One region of the Halobacillus sp. K22 genome, then DNA from elsewhere that is predicted to be linked to it. Evidence: riboswitches for the same ligand, from Rfam matches in the RefSeq annotation. Region 1 holds a riboswitch; each other region holds the start of a gene.

Region 1 (5,958 bases):
TTGGTTTCTCCAAATATCGAAGAAAAACAGGTTTTTTCTAAGGGATTTAAAATCTTCTACTAGAAGTTTCAATGCTTCCGTACTTTGATAGGCAGCGACAATTTGAACAGCTGGACTGATAATCCCAACGGTATCACACGTTTCCCCTCCTAAGGGAACAGAGCCTAATAAACATGAAAAACATGGCGTTTGGCCAGGAACTACCGTATATGAGAGGCCGTAACTGCCAGTGCAGGCTCCATAAATCCAAGGGATTTGATATTTTTGGGAAGTATCATTAAGAAGCATTCTGGTTTCAAAATTATCGGTAGCATCAATAATTACGTCTACTCCTTCCACCAGTTCAGGAATTTCATAAATCGAAACATCCATAATCTTACCTGATATATCAATTTCTGAATTTACTTCCTTCAATCGCTCAGCTGCAGCTACTGCTTTTGGAATACGCTCAGCCGCATCCTTCTCTGTGAACAACTGTTGACGCTGCAGATTGCTCCATTCGACATAATCGCGATCGACTACCGTTATTTTTCCAATACCTGCACGAACTAGCATTTCAGCATTACTTGTCCCTAAAGCTCCTGCTCCAATCAAGAGCACATGCTTTTCACTTAGTTTACGCTGTCCATTTTCACCTATAGGTGAAAATAAGACTTGTCTAGAATATCTTTCCTTCAACCAATGCTCATTCCTTCCATAGGACTGCTTGCTGTCGCGTAAGTTTTCTTAGGTATTCTCCCAGATTCATAACCTAATCGGCCTCCCTCGATAGAGAGCTTCATCGCCAGGGCCATTTTTACAGGGTCCTCCGCTTGAGACACAGCCGTATTGAGTAAAACACCGTCAGCTCCAATTTCCATCGCCTGTGCTGCATCTGCAGGTGAACCTATACCCGCATCCACAATAACCGGAACTACTGACTGCTCTATAATTAATTGTAAGTTTAACGGGTTGAGAATTCCTTGGCCAGAACCAATAGGCGAAGCCCCTGGCATCACTGCATGAACACCTAAGTCTTGGAGCCTTCTTGCGAGCATAACATCATCCGAAGTATAAGGTAACACAATAAAGCCTTCTTCCAATAGTATCTCAGAAGCTCTCAACGTTTCAATTGGATCAGGAAGCAAAGTACGCTCATCGCCAATAACTTCTACCTTTATCATATCGCATAATCCAGATGCTTTAGCAAGTTTGGCGGTTCTTACTGCTTCCTCTGCCGTTTTTGCTCCTGCCGTGTTGGGAAGGAGCGTGTACTGATCCGTATCAATCATTTCTAAGAAATTGGGCTGATCTGCTTCAAAGATATTCATCCGGCGAACGGAAAAGGTTAAGATTTCGGCTTCTGAAATTTCTACTGCTTGCTTTTGAGTGGTATAATCAGGATATTTTCCGGTACCCAGCAACAACCTTGAATTAAAATTACGATTAGCTATGGTTAACATTTCCTCATCCTCCTCCTACAAAATGAACAATTTCAATTCGGTCTTCATTCATTATAGCTTCCTCAGCGTATAACGATTTTTCCACAATAGCTTGATTTCGCTCGACAATCGCAGCCTTATTATTTAATTTGAAATGCAATAATAACTGCTCCACGTTCTTCACGTCATCCGGTACCCTCATTTCATCACCATTAATAACTAGTTTCATACCGAAGCCACCTCCCTATGGTTTTGAAAACGAGCAGGAGAAAAAGCTGAAATATCCGTAATAAGATTCGATTCTCCTGTAATAAGATCTGCTAACAGTTTCCCAGTAACTGGACTTAATAATATTCCGTTACGATAATGCCCTGTACTAAAGTATAAGCCTTCCCACTCTGGATGCTTTCCCAGAACCGGCAGTTCGTCTCTAGTCATAGGTCTTGTTCCAGCCCACATGCGCTCAATTTCTGCTCCCCCTAATAAAGGCAGGAGTCGTTTGGCTTTTTGGATCAAGCCTTCTATTCCCTCTATGGTTACCCGCTTGTCAAATGTATAAGGAGTAGTCGTCGCTCCAATAATAATTTCCCCGCCTTTTTTAGGGACAAGATAGCAGTCATCCGTAAAAATGGTTTTATTTAGTAGTGGTCTCTTAGTTTTAACGGCTAGTGCTTCTCCCTTTACAGGATACAGTGCCTGTCCTTCCTCAGATAAGAAACGCTGACTCCATGCACCTGCAGCCACTATAACGGCATCTGCATAAAAAGCTCCCCCGTCTGTAGCTGCCCCTATCACTTGATTTTGTTTGCGCATTAATTTGTACACATCCGTAGATTCACGAAAAGTCACTCCGTTTACAGCTGCTGCACGTGCAAAGGCTTGAGTAAGATCAGGAGCGGACACGTGCCCTTCTTCAGGAAACAACATACCTCCAACTACCGAATCAGTTAGGCATGGTTCCAATTCGAGTAATTCCTCTTTATTTTTACATAATGCTTTTTCTCCTTTTTTCATTTGATTCGCCGCAATTTCCTGATAACGATCCAACTGTGCTTCTGTAAAAGCCAATTTCATCATTCCCTTTTGTAAAAGCCCAATGTCGATTCCAGTTATATCTTTTAATTCTACTGATAACTCCGAAAACATCCCTCGACTGGTGCGCGCTAGTTCGAACATAGGGCTGTCCTCATCCATTTCCGCTTGGACTCCTAGCATTCCTGCAGCTGCACTGGAAGCTTGGTTTCCTATGCTGCCTTTTTCCAGGACCAAAACCCGCTGCCCTTTCTTCGATAGATAGAAAGCTGTGGAACAGCCTATGATCCCTCCACCAAGAATAACCGTATCGTATTTCTTAGGCATAATATCCACTCCTTTGAATGCTTGCTTGAAACCTTGAGGCTGTTAGCTCTGGGTCGTGCGCTTCACAAATGGAAGACATAACTGCTACTCCTGATACATTGGTTTGAAGCACTTTTCTCAAATTCGACAGTTGAATTCCTCCAATTGCTATCACTGGTATCGAAATCGCTTCTGTTAATACTTCTAACGATTTCACACCCTTCCCCCCAAGCCCTTCCTTGCTCTGTGTCTGATAGATATTACCAAAGAGAAGATAATCAGCACCTTCCTGCTCTTTTTGGATCCCCTCTTCCAACCCATGTATCGAACAGCCGACTCTAAGGTCAGGATAGAGGCTTTTCACCGTTCCCGGAGAGGGTGCGTCTCCGGGCAGCTGTACTCCTCCTGCTCCCCACCTCCCCGCTGCCTGGTAATAAGAATTCACAATAATTTTTGTCAATGGTATTCCATGTTGGATAAGAGTGGAGAGCCACTCCTCTATTTCTTTTTCTGAACGATGCTTTTCACGAAGGTGAATGACCGTGGCAGCTGATTGGATCAACTGGGCCATGTGGAAGAATTCTGCTAACTCTTTTTTTCCATTGGAAAGTATATGAAGTTCACGAGTCACACCATCACACTTCCTTTTCCTTAGTCTCTGTTCATTATTGTCGATTTTTATTTTGGGTTAGTGACGATATAGGGCCGAATGGTTTAACACTTATTATTGAGATATTAGTTTACGGTGAACATAAATGAATTCGCTTGCCGTGCCCCCTCACGTGGCAGGGGCACAAAGTTAATTTTTCAGACTCGGAACTTAACTTAAAAAGAAAATTTACCAGCTCCTGCATAAAAAAACCGCTCCCCCATAGGGAAGCGGTTCTATAGCAATAATTTGTAAGTACATATGCTATACCCTCTACTTTCCTACGCTGGTATCGTCCAGATCAGGTTCTAGGGTTCAAATGTAATTGTCTCAGCCCGAAGGCACCCCTAGTAGAGCTTATTTAATATTTATTTAAATTCAGTATAACATCGCTCTTTATAAATTCCAATATTATACAGGTTTCACATAGAAAAAATATGCTTCTAAAGATGTGATGAGTAAAGAGAATCATTGGAAGAATTATGATTTATTAATTTTTCATTGTGAAAACACTTAATCTTTGACTCTTTGTTCTGCTCAAGCTATATTAATAGTAACAAGGGGAGTAGCGACCGGATATCGGCTGGTGAACCGTCAATACGGTATTTTTAATACCTGGTTCATTGGGCTAAGTTCTGCTTAGTACGCAAGACCTTGGTACAATTTATTTTTTGTGCCAGGGTCTTTTTTATGTTCTGGCGGAAAGGAGAACGCTATGATTTACTTTATATTCATCCTTGCTGCAGCTATCGTGGTGGTTAGTGCTGTATACCTCAACCAATTCGGAGACGTCATTAGCAAGAAATCTTCCTTAAGCGGAGCTGCTGTAGGTACATTTTTAATTGCTGGAGCTACTTCACTCCCAGAATTAACAACAAGTTTAACAGCTGTCTATATTGACAATCCAGATATAGCGGTGGGAAATATGCTGGGGAGTAATGTATTTAATCTTCTCATCCTTGCGAGTATGGATATCATCTATAGAAGACAACGATTATTTCAAAAAGTGAATAATAAGGAAAATATTCCGTCGGCTTCTATCGGGTTATTTTTCCTTCTTATAATTATTTTTTCACTTTGGATGCCCGGTTCCATCGAGATTTTTGGAGTGGGTATTGAGATGATCGTTATCGTAATGCTTTATATCTTCAGTATGAAATTTATATCTGGAGGAGAGTCCGATCAAGAAGTGGAAGGACTGACTAAAGATTACTCGCTGCGAGCAGCAGTTATCGGCTTTATTATTGCGTCAGTCATTGTTTTCATTTCTGGTAGTGCCTTATCGATTTCAGGTGACCGGATGGCTGAAGCCTCAGGACTTGATGCAAGCTTTGTCGGGAGTTTTTTAATAGCAGCATCTACTTCCCTGCCTGAGCTAGTAGCTGTGTACGCTGCCTTCAGATTGGCCAATTATAATATGGCAATTGGTTCTATACTGGGAAGCAACTTATTTAATATCCAACTGTTAGCTTTGACCGACTTGTTATATAGAGAAGGAGCTATCCTCTCCTCTGTGCAAGCTTCTCATATTTTCATTGCAAGTCTTGGGGTCGTTATGACTTTGATTATGATCTTCCTGCTTTTACGACCGGCTAATATGACCAGTCACTGGCGTTATGTGGCGCCTTCTCTTTTGATGACCCTCATTTACTTTGTCGCTTCTTATGTATTGTTTTAGTATAGAGACTTTGATAGATCCAAATATAAGAATTTAAAAAAACAGGCTTCCATTCGATATATGGAAGCCTATTTTTTAAACGTTTTCCAGTCTAGTTCACTTTCATTCAAAAGCTCTTCGAAGCTTTTATTTGCTTCTTGTTTTTTTCTTTCCTCGAGGCGGCGCTGCCTCTCTTGCTCATGACGTTCTGCTTCATGCTGTTTCAGCTCAGACTTTTTGGAGCGGAGACGAGTCAATACATCTTCATTTAACTGCTCACTTAGCGATCCTTCTTTTTGTCCTTTCTTACTCATACGGCTTCGCCTTCTTTCACATCTTTTGGAGAGATAATTGGATTTAGAACCCCGTCAGGACTTGAAAGACGGAAGCTGCTTTTAATGAAATCCAGCTTCATATCCGGCTTAAAGAAAGTGGCTTGTTGATGATCAATGATAACTTTATACTCAGCATTTACTACCAAGTTATCTGTATTCAAAATTTTGTCGGTAAACCGAATGGTGGGAAGCCCGTTCACTCCACAACCACATCCCTCCGTATCATAATACAGCCGGATAATAGGACGACTGGGATCTTTCAAATCTTCAAGCTTTTTTTTAGCCTCATCAGTGATACGTAATTTCATCATTTATCCCTCCTAATTCTATCATAAGAAATTGCTCCTCTTATGGCAATTCTCTTGCTTATTCTTCCAAGCCGCGTTCCCCCGGCCACCTGGTAATGGAAGAGAAAACCTTCAGTCCTAAAAAGTGTCTAGTCTTTTTTTAAATATCTCTTTCCGTTATAAACAGGATATGGTCCCTTATAGAATAGTTCTCACTGAATTACCTTAATCACACTATCAACAAATTCAGGGCGCCGAGAAAGTATCGCCA
Region 2 (5,958 bases), on a different contig from region 1:
AGTCGAAAGTATTTAGCTTTAAAAATACGTGCGAATTCCTTTACCGAATCTAAATCCTGAAGATCTAAAGGCATCACATCAATAATTGCATTCGGATTGTCTTTCCTGATGGCCTCATATGCCTCTTCGCCGCGTTCTAAAGATCTTGAAGCCAGAATAACGGTTGCACCTTTTTCAGCAAACACTTTGACCGCTTCAAATCCAAGGCCGCCGTTACCGCCAGTGACAATGACTACTTTATCTTTTAATGAAGGGATTTGATCCACAGACCAAGCTTGTTGACTCATTTTTTGCTCACTTCCTCTATTGATGTATTGGATAGATAAATTTTTATCCTGTAATTTCCTTTGTTTAAACCTTCCTTCCCTTTTACCCTTCATCCTTTTAACTAAACCGTTCTCAAAGAAGCAAGTAATCGTACGGTGGAAACACCAAACTAAACATACAGTGCCTTTATCAAAAGGCACTGTTAAATCCCCGTGTTGACTATATAAAGTTAAGCCTCCGATTTTGTAAGACTCAGTTTCGAGCCTTTTGTGAGAAGTAGGTCCTGCGGGGGACGGTTTCGCTTTCCGACCCTGCACGACGCAGGGTCGTTCGACGTTGCCACACGACGTGGCGTTCTTAGTCGAACCTCTTCTGTGGTAAGCTTCCTCGGGCTTCACAGCCCTGCGAGATCTTACCGATCATGTTCATCCCACAGGAGTCTTCAGCGTCCCCTCCGGACCTGTCCAAATCAGAAACTCGAAACCACTTAAGTTATCTTCTTGATAAACAGGAACATGAGGGTTTTCACGCTAAAAAGATATGGAATAGCTTGTCATAAAAGCATTTAAGATCAGTTAAGAAGGAGATCCTTCTCTCTTCTAGCAGGGTCCGTTATTCTCCCGTGGCTGGGTTGATGGGGAAAAGGCAAGACTCCCCGGTTAAAAGCGGAAGCACCTTGGGCAGCGGCGTATGGACTGGACTGAGCTGACGGAGATAAAGAAAACACGAAGAGCGCAGCGATTCGATGTTGCCTTATCGTACAGAAGCGAGGGAAGTCTCACTAGACGCTAGGTGCTGGAGCTGGATAGCACCCCATATCGTTTAGGCATTGTCTTAGGACTCCATCGATCATGAGTGTAAGAACGGGAGAAGGGACTAGATGAGATCCCGCAGGGAGTGAAACGAGCGAGGAAGCTCACCGTCCCCCCATAGGAAAATGTTCAAATGTGGAATCACCCCGATAGACACGACCAGCATAAGCCGCTCATCAAAAGGATGGCGGTTTTCCCATCCGTTGATGAGCGGCTTATGACTCGAGTGTCTGGGTGATGGAACAAGACGAGTTATTTCCCCACCAACCCGCTCCTCATATCGTGACGGCCCCAACTTATCTCGAAACTAAGTCTTCCACAATCCGGCCCGATTGTGGAATAAGTGTGCGTTGTTAATCACGTTGCTCAGAATCCATAAAAGACACCGCAATCATAGTTTCGTTATAACCGTTTCACGGCTTCAGCTATTGATTCGGCACGTGTTATGGCTGAAACAACCGCTACCCCGGACGCTCCTGCTTCTATGACCGAAAAAGCATTTTCCGTGTTGATCCCTCCGATACCAACGACCGGTAAATCAGGGTAGGCCTCTTTTAGCTGCTTAATCCAGTCGGTTCCAACGACAGGCTTAGCGTCTTCCTTCGTGCTCGTTTGAAAGACAGGACCAGCTCCGAGATAGTCGACCTTATCTAATGAACTTTGGGCTACTTCCTGCTCTGTTGAAACCGACAGCCCAAGGATTTTGTCTGGAAATTGCGACCTTATAACTTCGACACTTATGTCTTCCTGGCCTACATGAATCCCGTCTGCCTCTAGCGGTTCAACCATGTCTAAGTCATCATTGACTATGAAGAGGATCCCTTTCTCCCGGCAAAGACTTCTGAGTTTTCTGCCAAGCTCAAGCTTAGCATCTCCTTCAAGTGATCCTCTTCCCTTTTCTCTATATTGAAAAGCGGTTATCCCTGCTTGGATGGCCTCTTCCAGGACAGCTGCAGGATCCCTGTCTGTGTCCTGACTTCCCATCACCAGATACTTTCTTAACTGCTTAGATAAAGTCACTGATCATCTCTCCCCCAATTGTTCAGGGTCCATGGCTAATGCATCGAGAAAATGAGAAGCAAATGTTCCTGGTCCCTGTACTGTTTCCTGTGAAGCTGCGTGTTCAGCTGCCGCTCCGAAAAATTCCAGAGCTGTATGGATGTTAGTTACACTAAATCCACTTGCAGACAAGCTTGCAGCAAGAATAGAACCGAGCAGGCAGCCTGTACCCGTCACTTTCGCTAAAAGAGGGTCTCCTGTTGAATTAGTCCGGGTTTCCGACCCATCAGATACTACGTCAATCTTTCCGGTGACAACAGCAGTGGTCTCATAGGTTTGTGCAACTCTCTCCGCAATTAATTTTTCGTTTCCAGTACCCGTCGATTCTACCCCTTTTGTCTCTACTTCTTCTCCAATTAAATGAGCAAGCTCTCCAGCATTTCCTTTAATTACAGAAGGGTTCACATTTTGTAAAATGGTTTGAATGCTTTTCGAGCGGTACTTAGTGGCAGCTGCACCAACTGGGTCCACTACCACAGGGACACCTGCCTCATTAGCTGCCTGCCCCGCTAAAATCATAGCGCTTACCTGGTTTTCTGTTAACGTTCCTATATTAAGAAGGACCCCATCAGCCAGACGTGTTACATCCTGAACCTCTTCTCTGGCATGTGCCATGATGGGTGAACCACCAAAAGCAAGTAAACCGTTTGCGCTGAAGTTCATGACCACCTGGTTCGTAATATGGTGAATCAGCGGCTGCTTTTGCCGTACTTCCTTAATGATATTTACATCCATTTGTTAGAAACCTCCTCACGAGTAGCAAAATGATTGGTCGGCCCGCTTCCATGCCCAAGGTCGAAGGAATACCGAATCGCTTCCGTTACAAAATATTTAGCTTGTTTTACAGCTTCAACTAACGAGAGGCCCTGTGCCAGGTAGGCAGTAATCGCTGCGGAGTACGTGCAGCCGGTCCCGTGAGTGTTTTTTGTATTAATGCGAGCTGACTCGAAGGTGTGGATCTCATTTCCATCAAATAAAAAATCAATGGCTGACCCTTCCCTGTGTCCGCCTTTCACTAAGGCTGCACCTGCTCCGAAATTCTTGACGATAGCTTCAGCCGCCTCTTTCATATCTTCCTCAGTTTCAATTCTATTCCCAGTTATCTCTTCCGCTTCCGGGATGTTGGGGGTTACTAAAGTCGTCAAAGGAAGCAGATGATTTCGTAATACTTCCCTTGATTCTTCTTCACTTAAGGAATCACCACTTTGAGAAATCATAACGGGATCCATTACATATAAAGCGTTGGTCTCCGGAATCCAATTAGCTATTGCTTTCATCATATCTTTTTGAGCGACCATTCCTGTTTTTAAAGCATGAACTGGCATATCCTCAGAAATCGACTGAAGTTGTTTTTCCAGGAATTCAATAGGGAGGTGGTGAATGTCCTTTACACCTGTGGTGTTTTGAGCAACGGCAGATGTGATCACAGACATCCCGTAGCATTTTAATTCCTGGAATGTCTTTAAATCAGCCTGGATACCTGCTCCTCCGCTTGGATCTGTGCCCGCAATAGTCAATGCGCATGGAACGTGGTTCATTTAACATCCACCGCCTTTCCTTCAATCCATCCTTCACAGGTATAAGCCATTTCCCAAAAAGACCATTCCAGCTGACAGCTTTTCCGATACGCATCCCTTATACGGCTGAGTTCTTTTTCTGAAGCCTGTTCAGCAAAATGATCCAGCCGGCTTCGTAAATGATCCGTGAGAATTTGCATCTCGCTTTCGGCATAGAATTTTATCCAGGGATAAAAAGGATGATCTTTGTCAGGCTCATACTCCTCCATCAAATATCTTCCTATTTCTAAATAAGTCCAGGGACAAGGAAGGAGTGCGGCAATAATTTCACCAAGACCTCCCATTTGAGCATGGTACATCATATGTTTCACATAATGATCAGCGGTTGGAGGAAGCGGATAACCCTGAAGATCTTCATACCGAATGCCGATATACTCGCACAAATTATGATGGGGGTGCACTTCACTATGAAGGATGAAATTGACCTGTTCGTTAAAGTATTGAATATCTTCACGTTCAGTGGACTTGGAAATCGCAATTCCATAAATGTGCATAAACGCATTTAAATACTCGTAATCTGCTTTTATATAGTGAGCTATAGATTCTGAGGGAAGACGACCATTTCCAATTCCTTCAACAAATGGATGGTGAAAAATTCTTTCGAAAATATCGTGGTTTTCTTGTCTTAACTGTTCTGTAAATGACATGAAAATGCCTCCTGATTTATTCGGAAGCTACTAAGGGGGGGAAGGGGGTGAGGCTGCTTACTACTTCCCTCCGCTGGCATGATCCAGATCAGGTGGTAAGGGACCAAGGAATTTATTTCCTTATCTCAGCGAACACTCGCGCCCCTAGTAGTTTCCGTGTATTATGGTTGTAAGATATATTTTTCCAATTTAACTCTTGAAACGATGATCCATCCTATCATGGCACCTGATATGCTGCTGACCAAGAAGGATGGTAGAAATACCAGAGCTCCAGACGAGCTGCCCATCAGTATATTTGCATAAGGAACAGCGAATAAGGCTCCAATGACTCCTGTACCAAGCACTTCACCGGCAACTGCTGCCATTCTATTTTGAACCCATTTGTATAAAATACCCGCAAGAAAAGCACCGATCATTCCTCCAGGAAACGCGAGCAGTGTACCTAATCCGAGGAGGAGGCGTAATAAACCGATCATAAAAGCTATGGTTACAGCCGGTAATGGACCAAGTGTCACAGCTGCCATCACATTTACTGCATGCTGGACTGGATAAGCCTTTGCAACTCCTGCTGGAAACCAGAGCAGCTGGGCACCAAGTGTTCCAATCGCAATGAATGCAGCCATTGTCGTTAGTAATCTCGTTTTGTTCATGTCTGTCCTCCCTTCCGTAGGGGAAAAACAAAAAGCCAGATCCCGGGAAGGACCTGACTTATAAGGGTAATGTCTAATAAATAGTAGACTACTTCCCTCCGCTGGTGTTAACCAGATCAGGTTCGTTAAGAGTCGGAATGCTTCTTTGCTTTCCTCTCAGCCCATTCAGGCTCCCCTAGTAGTTATAATCATAGATTCACTTGGTTGTTTTTTACTATAACAAAGTTATTGATAGATGTCATGGTAATTTATTCAAAAAATAATAGAAAGGCAGGCAAGTTTATGAGAGCTTTGGCATGCATGTTTATTATAACTATGATTCTGACCGGGTGTGCAGCTGCACCAACTTCTAATTCCGATAGTCAACCTAAAGAACCACCAGAGCAAGAAAACCCGTCTCCTCCTGAAATTACCGGATTTGTTATGGAACAGAAAGAGGACCAAATTCTAGTGGTGGCTCCCCTGGATTCTGATTCAGACAGCAATCCTAATGCAATGTGGGTCTCCGATGCTCCTAAAGACCGCTGGGTAGGTAAACAAGTAGAAGTGTGGGTGAAAGGTGGAGTTCGTGAATCCTTCCCCACTCAGGCTGAAGCAGAGCAGGTGACGGTTCTTGAAATGAGCCAAGTAGAGGGCGCAGACATGGAAGCTCCCGAGGCTCTGTCAAAAGCTTTAATGGAAATCCAGGGTGACAAACTGTTAGCCGTAAAGCTGATTTTGTATCGTGAAGAAGAAGATAAATGGGAGGTCCAACTAACTAGACTTGATTCTAGTAACGAGGAAATAGAAACAATGGTTGCTGATCGATAACGAATAAAATGAGCGGCTCCTCTGCAGAAGGAGCGCTCATTTTTCAATTTTCTTCAACATCCATAAACGTACACTGAGCTCCAGGAGGAAAAGGTCATCTGCATCCAATAAAGAAAGCCCTGTTAAGTGTTCAATA
Region 3 (5,958 bases), on a different contig from region 1:
TGCTGATTCTACGGATGAAAATGTGTTAAGAGAACTAGGATTAAGAAACATAGATCATGTGATCGTTGCGATTGGTGATAATATTCAAGCAAGCATGCTGACTACATTAATCCTGGAAGAAATGGGCATCAAAAAAATTACGGTAAAAGCTCAAAATGATTATCATGAAAAGATTTTAAATAAAATCGGGGCCGATCATATCGTCCACCCGGAAAGAGATATGGGGAAAAGGATCGCCCACAATATTATTTCTAATAACATCCTTGATTATATTGAGCTTTCCGATGATCACAGTGTCGTTGAGGTAATCGCAGGGCGGAAGTTGAGTGGACAGACTCTCATCGATCTAGATATTCGCGCCTAATATGGCTGCAATGTCGTGGCGATCAAGAGAGGGAAAGAAATTAATGTTTCTCCAATGGCCACTGAAGAAATTGTGGAAGGCGACATTTTAATTGTTATCGGTGGGGACAAAGATATCAATCGATTCGAGAAGAACCTTATTGTTGATGACTGACCTGTAAATATTACAAGACTTCGAAAGCCTTAAAACAGCAGGTTTATCTTATAACCACTGTTTTAAGGCATTATTTAATGAAAAATTAGCGATCAACAAATCGTAAGCGAGGATTATTTCAAACCATACTTTTTTTAAAAAAGCCGCTCTATGTAATAACCCTATCAAACTTCGCTGATGATCGATTTTCCTTTTGTTTGATCATGATCAAGCCACTGCCACTCTTCGTGCAATTCTATCTTCCCTTCAGAGTTAAAGTGTGGAACCGATGCGCACTTGCCTCCCCGGATTTCATTGGATGTGTTCACATGATTATATCTGAATTCCAACGTATCATCATCATTTACTATTCCTATTAACTTCCCTTTAGCTACCTCTCCACCGGAGTAATCGGCATGGAGAATGTTCCCTTCTTGATAGTAGCGAAAATGTGTTTTAGAAGAAACTTCACCACTTTCCGTATTCTCTACGGATACAAATTGACGGTTATTATAATCTATCATTAAGTGTACCTCCTTGAAATTATGACTTTAAACACTACCATATTATTTGCAAAATTCCAATAATGGAGTAAGTAATTCATGATAATAACGATGAAAGCAGGATAATATCCATCCTTTATAGTATTAATAAATACAAGGATCTAACATTTTCGATCCTTGTCGTCCTTCCAATTTTTCTCAACCATCCTAGTTATCTAACGGACTTAAACGGGAAAATAACAGGTAAGGAACTAAATTTTCCAAGGAGGCATTTTAAATGGCAGAAGTATCTTCCATGCAGCAAGCCGTTGAGGTATTACGAGGTAAGGGACTTTCTAACCGGGACATCCTTAGCAACGTAGATAACAGCCATTTCCCGTTTGATGATGAAGAAGTGGTGATGACCTTTATTGATTTGCAAATTGAATGTTCCTCTGATAAAGATTTTAATAAATTAGTAGCTTACTTATATGATTGTGATGTGAAGGAAGAATAATCAAGTATGGCTGTTATTACGTCCTCATAACTCACCCAAATAAAAAGGAGGCAATCCTAATAGGATCGCCCCCTTTATTAAATATCACATCGTTCAACTATTAAGAAAACTTTCCCCATCCACCCACATCGTCTCATTGTAGGCCATGTCCCAGAACAAATACTCCAGTTTGCTTGTATGAATAAATATTTCTTCAAGGTGGGCTTTTTCCCTTTCAGGAAGATCGTCTGCAAGTTCGTTCATCAGCTCTTTTAAAGAGGCAGCCAGTTCAGCAAACTCTTCAGAAGCGTACATATCAATCCAGTCCCCGTAAAACTCATGCTTTTCATTCCGCTCAAGCTTATTTAATTCCGTACCGATCACATGATAACTCCACGTACAGGCAAGGACACAGGCGGTTACTTCTGCTTCTGAGCCCTGGTTGGCTTTACTTAGCATATAGCTCGTATAAGCGAGAAGTGTAGCTGCAGGTTCTGTATTTTCAAGCTCCTCCCGGCTGATTCCAATCTTTTCTGCATAGTTACGGTGAAGCTCCATTTCTTCAGATAACGTGGAATGAAGCAATTCAGAAAACATGGTCATGGTGTCCAGGCGTTTCGCTTTTACAGCCCCTAAGGCAAACACCCGGCAGTAGTCGATCAAATACAAATAATCCTGGCGCATAAAGAATTTGAATTTATCCAGCTCGAGACTGCCATCCCCGATTCCTTTCACAAAAGGATGATGCAGGTAAGACTCCCAGATTGGCTGTGCACTTCTATAAAGACGATCGGTAAACATTATTTCTCCTCCTTAAGGTTTATTTGTTGAAACCACAATCTTCTTTCCAAAATAAAAAGCCCGCCCCTTCAGAGAAGGAGCGGGCGTCATAAGTATCAATAGAACAAAATTCATCGGTCCGCTTCACTTCCCTCCGCTGGTATGATCCAGATCAGGTAATAAGGGTCAAAGCTTCTGCTTTTCTCAGCCAAACTCTATGGCTCCCCTAGTAAAAGTATGTTATAAAGTCGTTACTAACATTAGAACATAGGCGTAATAAAAGAACAAGTTTTCTCAAAGCTAAATTAAACGTGAGTTGTATTCCTCATGGAACTTAGAAAAAGTGGCAGCTTCCCCTTTAAGATTACTTCTTCTATTATGTTAGTGATTTTTTAAAAACATAACTAACTTTGTCATACTCCAGCTTATCCATATAAAAGCGATGGGCATCTGTGCGCTGTAATCCTGAGGACAAAGCCACACTCTCAAACCCATTTTCTTCTGCCCACGTATGTACGTAAGTAAGCAGCTTTTCCCCATATCCTTTCGATCGATAGCTTTGATCTGTGACTAAGTCACAAACCCAAACAAACCTCCCATAATAAAGCGTAGTCATCGGTTTAAAACCAGTTATCGCTACTACCTTACCACCTTGCATTAATGCAAGCATTCGATACCTATCTACTTCTCTAGCCTCTAATACTAATTCCAGATATGTATTTTCATCTAAATGGGGGCGCAATTGGCTCATAACAGGGAATCCTTGCAGTATTTCTTCACTAGACTTAAGCTCTTTCACAGTCACAGCATCCATTTATAAGTCCCCAGCCTTTCAGAAGTATTTCACATCATTTTACATGACCAGATGATACTAATAAACATTTTACGTGATTATTAAAATGAAAAAGCTGATCTCCATAAACTTCTCGTCTTCCAAAAACACTTTATTTTAATAAAAAGTCTTCAATGGCTTTCGTGATTTCGAATGGCTCCGTTTCTATATTGGAAGGGATGACGATTTTTAAATTCGAATCTGGATAGATAGAGGCTCTGAAGCTTACTCCAGGATCATAGCCCATGACGTGGTATTTGTGTGCATGGTCATTCTTTTGATTCACCCAGATTCCATAACCATAATGGACTTCTCCGTTCACCAGTACATGAGGATAAAGTAATTTTCGGGTAGTCCCTTCATTTATAAGCCTATAGTCAAATAATGCTTCCCACAACTTCATCATGTCAGGAGCTGTAACAAAAGCACCCCCATCAGAACCTCCCTTTTTAGGAATAGAATAAATATTCGTTCTCCACGTATTCTCCTTGTGGTTGTCAATATATCCTGCCGCTGTATTTCCAGGAAGCTGATCTAATGAAAAGTACCCCGACTCTTCCATGTTACACTTACTAAAGACTTCTGATTCTATATATTCTGTAAAACACCTTCCCGTTTGTTCCTCAATGATCAGCCCCAAAAGAATATATCCGGCATTGTTATAATGAAACCTTTCTCCAGGTGAGAATTTCATTGGATCTTCCTGAAATAAAGGCAGAAAATCTTTAAGAGAATTAATTTGGTAAACCGGGTAGCTCTTCCACAAGTCTTCATAATTCTGCATGACCTCTTCATCAAAGTAATCAGGGATACCGGAAGTATGAGTTAACAAATGGTGAATCGTAATTTCTTTATCAAAATTAGGCAAGTGTACACTCAGACATTCAGCTAGACGAGTATTGAAATCTAATAATCCTTCTTCTACTAATTGACTAATTCCGATAGCCGTAAATAACTTGCAGCCAGAGGCTATGCCAAAACGAGTGTTGCTTGTATTCAGCCGCTCTTCTCCTCGGTCTGCATAACCAAAGGATAAATCTGATAATATATGCCCACCCTGTTTCACATATACAACTCCTGAAAAGTTCATTTCATTGATCATGTTAGTGATGAGCTGGTTCAATTCTTTCATATTGTTCTCCCCCATATCGCTTGATGTAATTTAGGTTTGGCCACTTATTTTATTATTCCTATCAGTTCACTTCCCTGGTAAAGCGTTAAACCTAAAAACTTAGGTGTGCTATTTAAATCACTAATTCTTTCCTTGGCTATATCGTACGATTATTCTTCATTCCAAGGTTCAGAATTAAACACCTTAATATATAAATCAACACCATTTTCAATGTCCATCTTTGTAAAAGGTTTCACGTCAAACTTTATACCTGCAATCTCTCCCTTCACTCCTGTAAATTCACCCCTAAGGTCCCTGTGATATCAAGGTATTACTTGAAAATGTTATCAACAAATAACCTGAGTAGATTCCTATCAAAAAACTCCCATTGATTTAATAATGAATCAACGTTTATTCATACCAGGCCTTTACAGGTCTATCTTCAGGGAAACCATATAGTTCTCGATATTCCTTTCTTTCTTTTGTAAAATCAAACCACTGCTTGCTGCTCTCAGGATTGTTTGCATAGTTAATCACACAACGAATTTGATCTTCAACACAACTATCCGTCCATACACCTAACTGTTTTTCTAATTGGTCAAAAAGTTCAGCAGCATTCTTGTCCTTAATTTCAGATAATGAAAGAATACTCAACTTAAAAACCAGCTTCTCAGCTAATTTATAACCAATGGAAGGGACAGTTTGGAATTCAGCCAAACCTTTTAATACTTTTGCCTTGGAAAATGGAAAGTTTAACGTATTAGCTATTTGCTCCGTATCAATAGTATGAATCTCGCTTATTTTAATTTTTGATTTTTTAAGTTTTGATTTTTCCTCATTTGTGAGTGGCAATTTGATAGTGGAAGTCAAAAAACACTCCTCCTTTAATGTTAGCAATAGATATTTTATTAAATCTATCTGACCTAAATATATCTGTTCATCTAACTGTAACCAATCCTTATCACAATTACGAGAGAAACTAGTTCCGAAAATTAAAGCTGTGGGTAAGTTCCCTCTGTATATTATTTATCATTTACTATTATTAGACGTGAAGCGGATCACTTATATGAGAATAAATACTTACTAAACAGAAGAACTCTCTGATACAATAATCAAGAATATACCAAAAGAAGGATGATAATATGAAAAAGACTAAATACTTGGTTTTTGTACTTTTACTAGGTCTTCTTGTAGCTTGCTCCTCTAATAGTGAAGGTAAGACAAATGAAGAAGCCAACTCTAAAAGTGAGGCTTCTGGAAGCGAAGAAAATGAAACTTCGGAAGAATCGGAAACAGGAGAAAGTGTAGAAGTAGATGAAGGCCTAATGAATGTTGAAGTAACCCTTCCGTCATCTATGGTTGAGGGTGAAAGCATGGACGTAATCACCGAAGAAGCAAAAGAACAGGGCGTTAAAAAGGTTACGAAAAATGATAACGGTTCTGTCACTTATAAAATGTCAAAATCCGCTCACCAGGACTTGCTTGAAGAAGTGAAGGCCGGTATGGAAGAATCCATAACGGAAACGAAAAATGATGAAAACTTTGCTTCGATTAAAGATATCACTCACAACAATAACTTTACAGAGTTCACTATGATCGTTGACCGGGAGACTTACGAAAATAGTATGGATGTGTTTGCCACTATGTCGTTGGGTATGTCAGGGATGATGTATCAGGTTTTCGAGGGGAAAAATGAAGACGAGTACTCCGTTACCATAAACATAGAAGATGAAAGTTCTGGCGAAACAATTGATGAAGTTG
Region 4 (5,958 bases), on a different contig from region 1:
TGAGTGGCCGCAAGTATTAGAAAAGATAAAAGCTTCCGACATTTTAATCGTTGGATCGCCTATTTGGCTTGGACAGCAAAGCAGTATTGCTACCAAGCTAATTGAACGGTTGAACGGCAGCGGAAGTGAGACCAATGAAAAAGGTCAGCCTATCTTTTATAACAAAGTGGCTGGAATGGTCATTACCGGAAATGAAGACGGTGCGAAGAAAGTGGCAGAAAGTATTCTTTACCGACTTGCAGCTCTTGGGTTTACTATTCCACCAAACGTAGATGCTTATTGGGTAGGAGAGGCAGGCCCAGGCCCATCCTATATGGAAGCGGAAGGCATACAAAATGACTTCACGAAAAGCCAAGTCACGAAGCTTGGATACAATACTACTCACCTGGCAGAAATTTATCGCAATCATCCTATTCCTGCAGAAGGAAACACGACAGAGTAAACTAGTAATTATGAAAAGCAGTGCCGTTAAAGTGCCCACAACTGTTGGACGAATGTTAACGGCACTGCTTTTTTGTAGAATCGTCTGCTTTTTAGAGCCGGAAGAAACTTGTGGTATTTTGATAAATAGTGCGGTACACGGTTTGTAAAGGAAGTTTTTTAATTTCACTAATCTTGGAGATCGAGTCATGTATCATTTCAGGATGAGTGATCCTGCCCTTAAACGGTCCTTCAAACGGCCACGGGCCATCCGTTTCGACCATGATTCGATTCAGCGGGTATACCTCAATTAACTTCTGAATTTTAGACTTGTAGACACAATCAGGGGTAACGGATATATAATAGTTATTCTTAATCAGGGAATGAACCGTTGCGGAACTTCCTTTGAACCAGTGGAAGTGTGCATCTTTCACTCCATGTTTTTGTAACAGACCGCAAACGAGATCGGCATCTTCGTAGATGGCATGTAAAACAATAGGTTTGTCTAGCTCTTTCGCAAGCTTAATAAAATGTTCAAGCAGTGTTACATAAGATTCCAAGTCTATAGACGGATCTTCTTTTCTGGAATAATAGGGGAGTCCGACTTCTCCTATGGCTGCAATGCTGTTTTTATACCTTCGAGCCAAAGAAGAGATTTCATGAATTTCATCTTTAGAAGGAAGCGGCTGCTCCGGATGATAACCAAGAGCCGGTTTAATTCTTTGATCGTCCAGAGCGAGCTCCAGATTCGTCATTCCAGATTCAAGATGACTGGATACGCTAATCATGGATGATATGCCTGTGGCCGCTAAACGTTCCAGTATCTTCAATCGATCTTCCTTATGGTAGAGATCAAAATGTATGTGAGCATCTATGATCGAAGCAGTCATACCAATACCCTCAATTCTTCAAAGATTTCTTTCTTCCATTTTAAAAATTCACGAGTCAGCATAAGAGAAGAATGCCGGGGTCTGTCAAATGGAATGGTGAACTCTCTCTGGACCTTTGCCGGCCGGTCTGATAATACAATAACCCGGTCTGATAGAAATATAGCTTCCTCGATGTTATGGGTAACAAATAGAACAGACCGCCGATGTTCCGTCCAAATAGACAGCAGCCATTCCTGCATGTCCATCCTGGTGAACTCATCTAAAGCGGAGAAAGGCTCATCTAAACAAATTAAGGATTGCGGACTGAGTAAGCTTCTTATGAAGGAAGCCCTTTGTTTCATCCCTCCGGATAATTGGGATGGATAGGCATGTTCATAGCCTTCAAGTCCTGCCTGTTGAATCATGTGGAGAGCATTCGATTTATTTGGTTGTTCAATAATTTCGCTGCCAAGGACGACGTTCTCCAAAATGGTTCGCCATGGAAGGAGAGAGGGACTCTGAGGCATATAACTAATCCTGCCTTTTTCACCCGTGGTCCGCTCTCCATTAATATAAATTTCCCCTGAATCGGGCGGATAGAGCCCGCCGATTAAATGAAACAGCGTACTTTTCCCACTGCCGGAAGGGCCTAGTATGGAAACAAATTCTCCTTCTTGAATGGAGAAGCTCACATTTTGAAGAATAATAGAGGAATCAAAGGATTTCGTCAGCTGATCGACAACTAATTTATTCATGAGTACCACTTCCTTTCCTTTGCCAGTTTGTGAGTCTCTTTTCCAGTAAGTTAATAAGTAAGAAAAAAAGAAGACTTAACCCCATAATTAAAAAAATGGCTACAAAAACCCGATCTGTACGGAAAGAGGAAGAAGCGAGTGTCATATAAACGCCTATGCCTTTATTGGCCCCCAGCCATTCCGAGATTACAGCGCCCATGACACTATAGGCCGCTGAAATTTTCACTCCGGAAAAAATGGATGGCAGGGCGCTTGGCCATTCCAGTTTCCTGAAAATCTGGCTTTTTGTCGCACCCGCCATTTTCATATAATGCATCCATTCAGGGTTTGTCTGTCGCAGACCATCCATGGCTGCTATGGCAATGGGGAAAAAGCACACAAGCACGATAATAATCAATTTAGGTAAAGCCCCAAATCCAAACCATATAACAAGTAAGGGGGCAAGCACGATAATAGGGATGTTTTGTGACAAGATCAATAAAGGATAAAGGGCTTCTCTTACTGACGGAAGCAGGTGAAGCAAGACCGCGAGTAACAGTCCGAAGCCAGCCCCAATCATAAAGCCGAAAAAAGTTAAACGAATGGTTGAAAAGAGGTGTGGAGCGTAATCTGCCCAGCTGTTTATTCCAGTTTCTATAATTAAGCTTGGCGGAGGTACAAGCCACTCAGGTACTTCAAACCACCGACTGCCGAGCTCCCATAAAAGAATGAAAAGGAGGAGGACTGAAGCAGGCCTCCATCCTTTGATGATTCTTTGGGTCATGTTCGATATTTCGATGTTAAATCATCCATCGAAGCTCCTGATGGCTGATAAAGCACTTTAATTTGAGAAATGACGTTCCTGCACCCTTTTTCAACCATAGCCTCGTTCATTTGTTCGATTAAAGAAAAAATTGTGGGAAGCTCTCCTTCTATTGTTGTTTCCAGAGGATGGACTTCGTATTTCAGTCCGGAATTTTCAATTAGTGATATCGCATGATCTACATAAGGGATAACATCCTCGTTTTTCTCGGTTTTTGGGATGATTTGAATGCTGACAAGTGAATTAGCCAACTCATTTTCCTCCTTTTGGTTCTGGTAGAAATTCATTCGTGAATGCTTCTTCAGCATTCAGCTTTTCATCAAGCAAGTCATGATTGTACATCCATTCAGCGTAGTTCTTCCAAATTTTCTCCTTTTGGACGCCCCATTTATCCGCGTCTTCCTTATATTTAGGCGACAGCCATTTTTGACTGGCTTTTACCAACTCTGGATCAAGGTCCGGTACAGCTTCAATAAGAATATCAGCCGCCTGTTCCGGTTTTTCGATTGCATATTCGTACCCTTTTGATACGGCAGCCATAAATGCTTGTACAGTTTCAGGATTTTCATTAATCATCATTTCGCTCGTTGTTAATACAGGCGTATAATAATCCAGTTTCTCAGAGTAGTCCGTTAAATATTGCATATTAAGCTCCTGTCCTCGAAGTTCGGCTTCCACACCTGTCCACCCGTAATAAATCCACGCAAAATCGATATCCCGTTCCACGGCTGTGAAAAAGTCCGTATTTCCCATATTGACAATCTCAACCTCGGATACATCAGCATTTTCTTTTTGCATGAGAGAAGAGAGCACCGCTTCTTCAACTGGAGCTCCCCAGCCTCCGTACGTCTTTCCTTCGTAATCAGCGGGCGAGGTAATATCTTTGTCTTTAGGAGAGGCAAAACCTGAGGTATTATGCTGAATAATAGCTCCGATCGATACCACAGGAATATCCTGAATACGAGCTTCCGTCAATGTTTCCTGAGCACTGATCCCGAAGTCGGCCTTCTGGGAAGCAACGAGCTGATCAGCACCTGCTTCACCTGGAAGCATGATTTCTACATCCAGACCTTGTTCCTTAAAAAAACCTTCTGCCTGGGCCACATAGATCCCGGTATGATTGGTATTAGGAGTCCAATCGAGTACCAGCTGAACCGAATTCATTTCCTCTTGATTGGCTGCAGCTTCTTCACTCTTGCCGTTATTGGATGAGCATGCCGTTACTAACAAAGCTGCAGTTAAAATGGTGATTATTTTTTTCAATTGCTTCCCTCCCAATTATATGTCCATCAGAGAGATTAATAGAAAAGAGGGGGAACCGTCTGAGGTAATAAGAGCTTAATCCATACAAAAAAGCACCCTGGTACCATAACCTAGGGTGCATATATAGTAAACGATCAGAATATCGGCTACTTATGTTTCCTACGCTGGTATCAACCAGTTCAGGTTCTAAGGGTCAGTATCATAAAAGGATACAATCTCAACCAGCTATACTGGTCCCCCTACATTCAAACTATTCAATTTGATGAACAACGTTATAATTTTACTCTGCCATAACGAAGTAGATTTAGCAAGTATCATAATCTTATTCCTAGTAAACAGATAGGTTTTTTATGTTAAGATAAAAGAAATTGTTATTACAGAAAGGGAGTTCCTTTTTATGAGCAAAATTTATGTACTCCACGAGAACGATGAGTGGACCGTTCACTTAACAGAACGTTTAGAAGAATTAGAACTGCCATATGAATTATGGCACCTGGATCAAGGTACATTAGACTTAACAGAAGAGCCGCCGGAAGGGATTTTCTACAATCGGATCAGTGCATCCTCTCACACGAGAAACCACCGTTATGCTCCTGAATTTGCGGGGGCGGTTCTTTCCTGGCTGGAACGCCACGGTAGAACTGTCGTAAATGGAACAGAAGCGTTGAACCTTGAAATAAGTAAAGTAAATCAATACATGGCACTGAATCAACAAGGGATCCGCACTCCAAAAACTATCTCCGCTGTTGGGAAAGAGAATATTTTGCAAGCTGCAGATCAGCTGGGAATGAATTCATTTATCACGAAGCATAACCGTGCTGGTAAAGGACAGGGCGTGCAGCTGTTTCACTCTAAAGAAGCACTTAAAGAATATGTGGAAGGCTCAGGATTTGAAGAACCTGTCGATGGAGTCACGTTAATTCAACAATATATCGAAGCACCCGAGCCGTATATCGTACGTCATGAGTTCATAAACGGGGAGTTTCTCTATGGAGTGAAAGTGGACACTTCCGAAGGATTTGAATTGTGTCCAGCTGATGCCTGCTCAATTGAGGATCAATTCTGCCCAACCGACGCAGAAGAATCACAGGAAAAAGCAAAATTTGAAATTCTGGAAAATTACCGTCCAGCCATTATTGACGACTTCGAAGCTTTTCTCCAGGCGAATAATATCCAAGTTGCCGCTATTGAAGCTATTCAAGATCAAAAAGGGAACTTATACGCTTATGATGTAAACACGAATACGAATTATAATTCCGATGCAGAAGAAAAAGCCGGCGTGTACGGGATGCTTGAGCTTGCTAAGTATTTAGGGCGACTGCTGGAACCAGTACGCGTTTAATAAAGAAAGCCATTTTCCTCAGTGGAAAATGGCTTTCTTAAATAGAAATTAGTTTAGTGGCGTTTGCTTAACCAGAGGACTCCTGATTTGGCAAGCCTTGGTAAAACTCCGGTCATCGGTTTTTGCAGCATGTTGCCAAAGCCATCATTCTTACCAAGAGAACCTAAAGCGCCTTTTAGTTTAACCTCACCAGGAGGTTCCGGCACACGGTTTTTAAGAAAGGCCAATATGACTTCCGCTACTTTTTCTCCTTGTTGCCCTGCTAATTGAGCACTTGGAGAGTGTTCGGCAGATGCGCAGTCCCCGATTACGTAAACGTTTTGATAGCTTGGAACTTGATAGTAATCATTAACAATGATCTTATTTTGAACATCTTTGTCAAAAGGAAGTTCTCTAACCAAGTAATTCGGCTGTACGCCTGCTGTCCAGACAGTGACGTCATTCATATAGCAGAGTCCGTTATTACATACACCATCTCGTTCAACGTATTCTACATTTGCGTTGTGA

What was found. Region 1 has a riboswitch for thiamine pyrophosphate ahead of ACTWPM_RS00240 (thiamine phosphate synthase). Riboswitches for the same ligand answer to the same signal wherever they lie in the genome.
Region 2: it holds a riboswitch for thiamine pyrophosphate, as region 1 does, so the genes downstream of both, tenA (thiaminase II) here and ACTWPM_RS00240 (thiamine phosphate synthase) in region 1, are expected to answer to the same signal.
Region 3: it holds a riboswitch for thiamine pyrophosphate, as region 1 does, so the genes downstream of both, tenA (thiaminase II) here and ACTWPM_RS00240 (thiamine phosphate synthase) in region 1, are expected to answer to the same signal.
Region 4: it holds a riboswitch for thiamine pyrophosphate, as region 1 does, so the genes downstream of both, ACTWPM_RS18410 (ABC transporter substrate-binding protein) here and ACTWPM_RS00240 (thiamine phosphate synthase) in region 1, are expected to answer to the same signal.

The regions. Positions count from the first base shown of each region.
Region 1 is NZ_JBQQCN010000001.1:45,782-51,739, forward strand. Features, by position in the region: gene ACTWPM_RS00220 (thiazole biosynthesis adenylyltransferase ThiF) at 1-678, opposite strand, end outside; gene ACTWPM_RS00225 (thiazole synthase) at 675-1,442, opposite strand; gene thiS (sulfur carrier protein ThiS) at 1,447-1,650, opposite strand; gene thiO (glycine oxidase ThiO) at 1,647-2,780, opposite strand; gene ACTWPM_RS00240 (thiamine phosphate synthase) at 2,773-3,390, opposite strand; TPP riboswitch at 3,670-3,767, opposite strand; gene ACTWPM_RS00245 (sodium:calcium antiporter) at 4,124-5,086, shown strand; gene ACTWPM_RS00250 (YqkE family protein) at 5,155-5,379, opposite strand; gene ACTWPM_RS00255 (iron-sulfur cluster biosynthesis family protein) at 5,376-5,711, opposite strand.
Region 2 is NZ_JBQQCN010000017.1:56,898-62,855, reverse strand. Features, by position in the region: gene ACTWPM_RS13140 (oxidoreductase) at 1-287, opposite strand, end outside; gene thiE (thiamine phosphate synthase) at 1,482-2,099, opposite strand; gene thiM (hydroxyethylthiazole kinase) at 2,103-2,873, opposite strand; gene thiD (bifunctional hydroxymethylpyrimidine kinase/phosphomethylpyrimidine kinase) at 2,864-3,676, opposite strand; gene tenA (thiaminase II) at 3,673-4,362, opposite strand; TPP riboswitch at 4,411-4,518, opposite strand; gene thiW (energy coupling factor transporter S component ThiW) at 4,524-5,012, opposite strand; TPP riboswitch at 5,089-5,199, opposite strand; gene ACTWPM_RS13110 (DUF3221 domain-containing protein) at 5,295-5,822, shown strand; gene ACTWPM_RS13105 (PucR family transcriptional regulator) at 5,859-5,958, opposite strand, start outside.
Region 3 is NZ_JBQQCN010000002.1:149,304-155,261, forward strand. Features, by position in the region: partial or broken gene ACTWPM_RS02415 (potassium channel family protein) at 1-517, shown strand, start outside; gene ACTWPM_RS02420 (n-acetylglutamate synthase) at 682-1,020, opposite strand; gene ACTWPM_RS02425 (hypothetical protein) at 1,277-1,495, shown strand; gene tenA (thiaminase II) at 1,589-2,275, opposite strand; TPP riboswitch at 2,387-2,492, opposite strand; gene ACTWPM_RS02435 (GNAT family N-acetyltransferase) at 2,631-3,068, opposite strand; gene ACTWPM_RS02440 (serine hydrolase domain-containing protein) at 3,199-4,218, opposite strand; gene ACTWPM_RS02445 (helix-hairpin-helix domain-containing protein) at 4,609-5,067, opposite strand; gene ACTWPM_RS02450 (hypothetical protein) at 5,340-5,958, shown strand, end outside.
Region 4 is NZ_JBQQCN010000033.1:15,133-21,090, reverse strand. Features, by position in the region: gene ACTWPM_RS18435 (flavodoxin family protein) at 1-442, shown strand, start outside; gene ACTWPM_RS18430 (TatD family hydrolase) at 534-1,310, opposite strand; gene ACTWPM_RS18425 (ABC transporter ATP-binding protein) at 1,307-2,044, opposite strand; gene ACTWPM_RS18420 (ABC transporter permease) at 2,037-2,807, opposite strand; gene ACTWPM_RS18415 (thiamine-binding protein) at 2,804-3,097, opposite strand; gene ACTWPM_RS18410 (ABC transporter substrate-binding protein) at 3,099-4,109, opposite strand; TPP riboswitch at 4,249-4,360, opposite strand; gene ACTWPM_RS18405 (ATP-grasp domain-containing protein) at 4,507-5,451, shown strand; gene ACTWPM_RS18400 (NAD(P)/FAD-dependent oxidoreductase) at 5,505-5,958, opposite strand, start outside.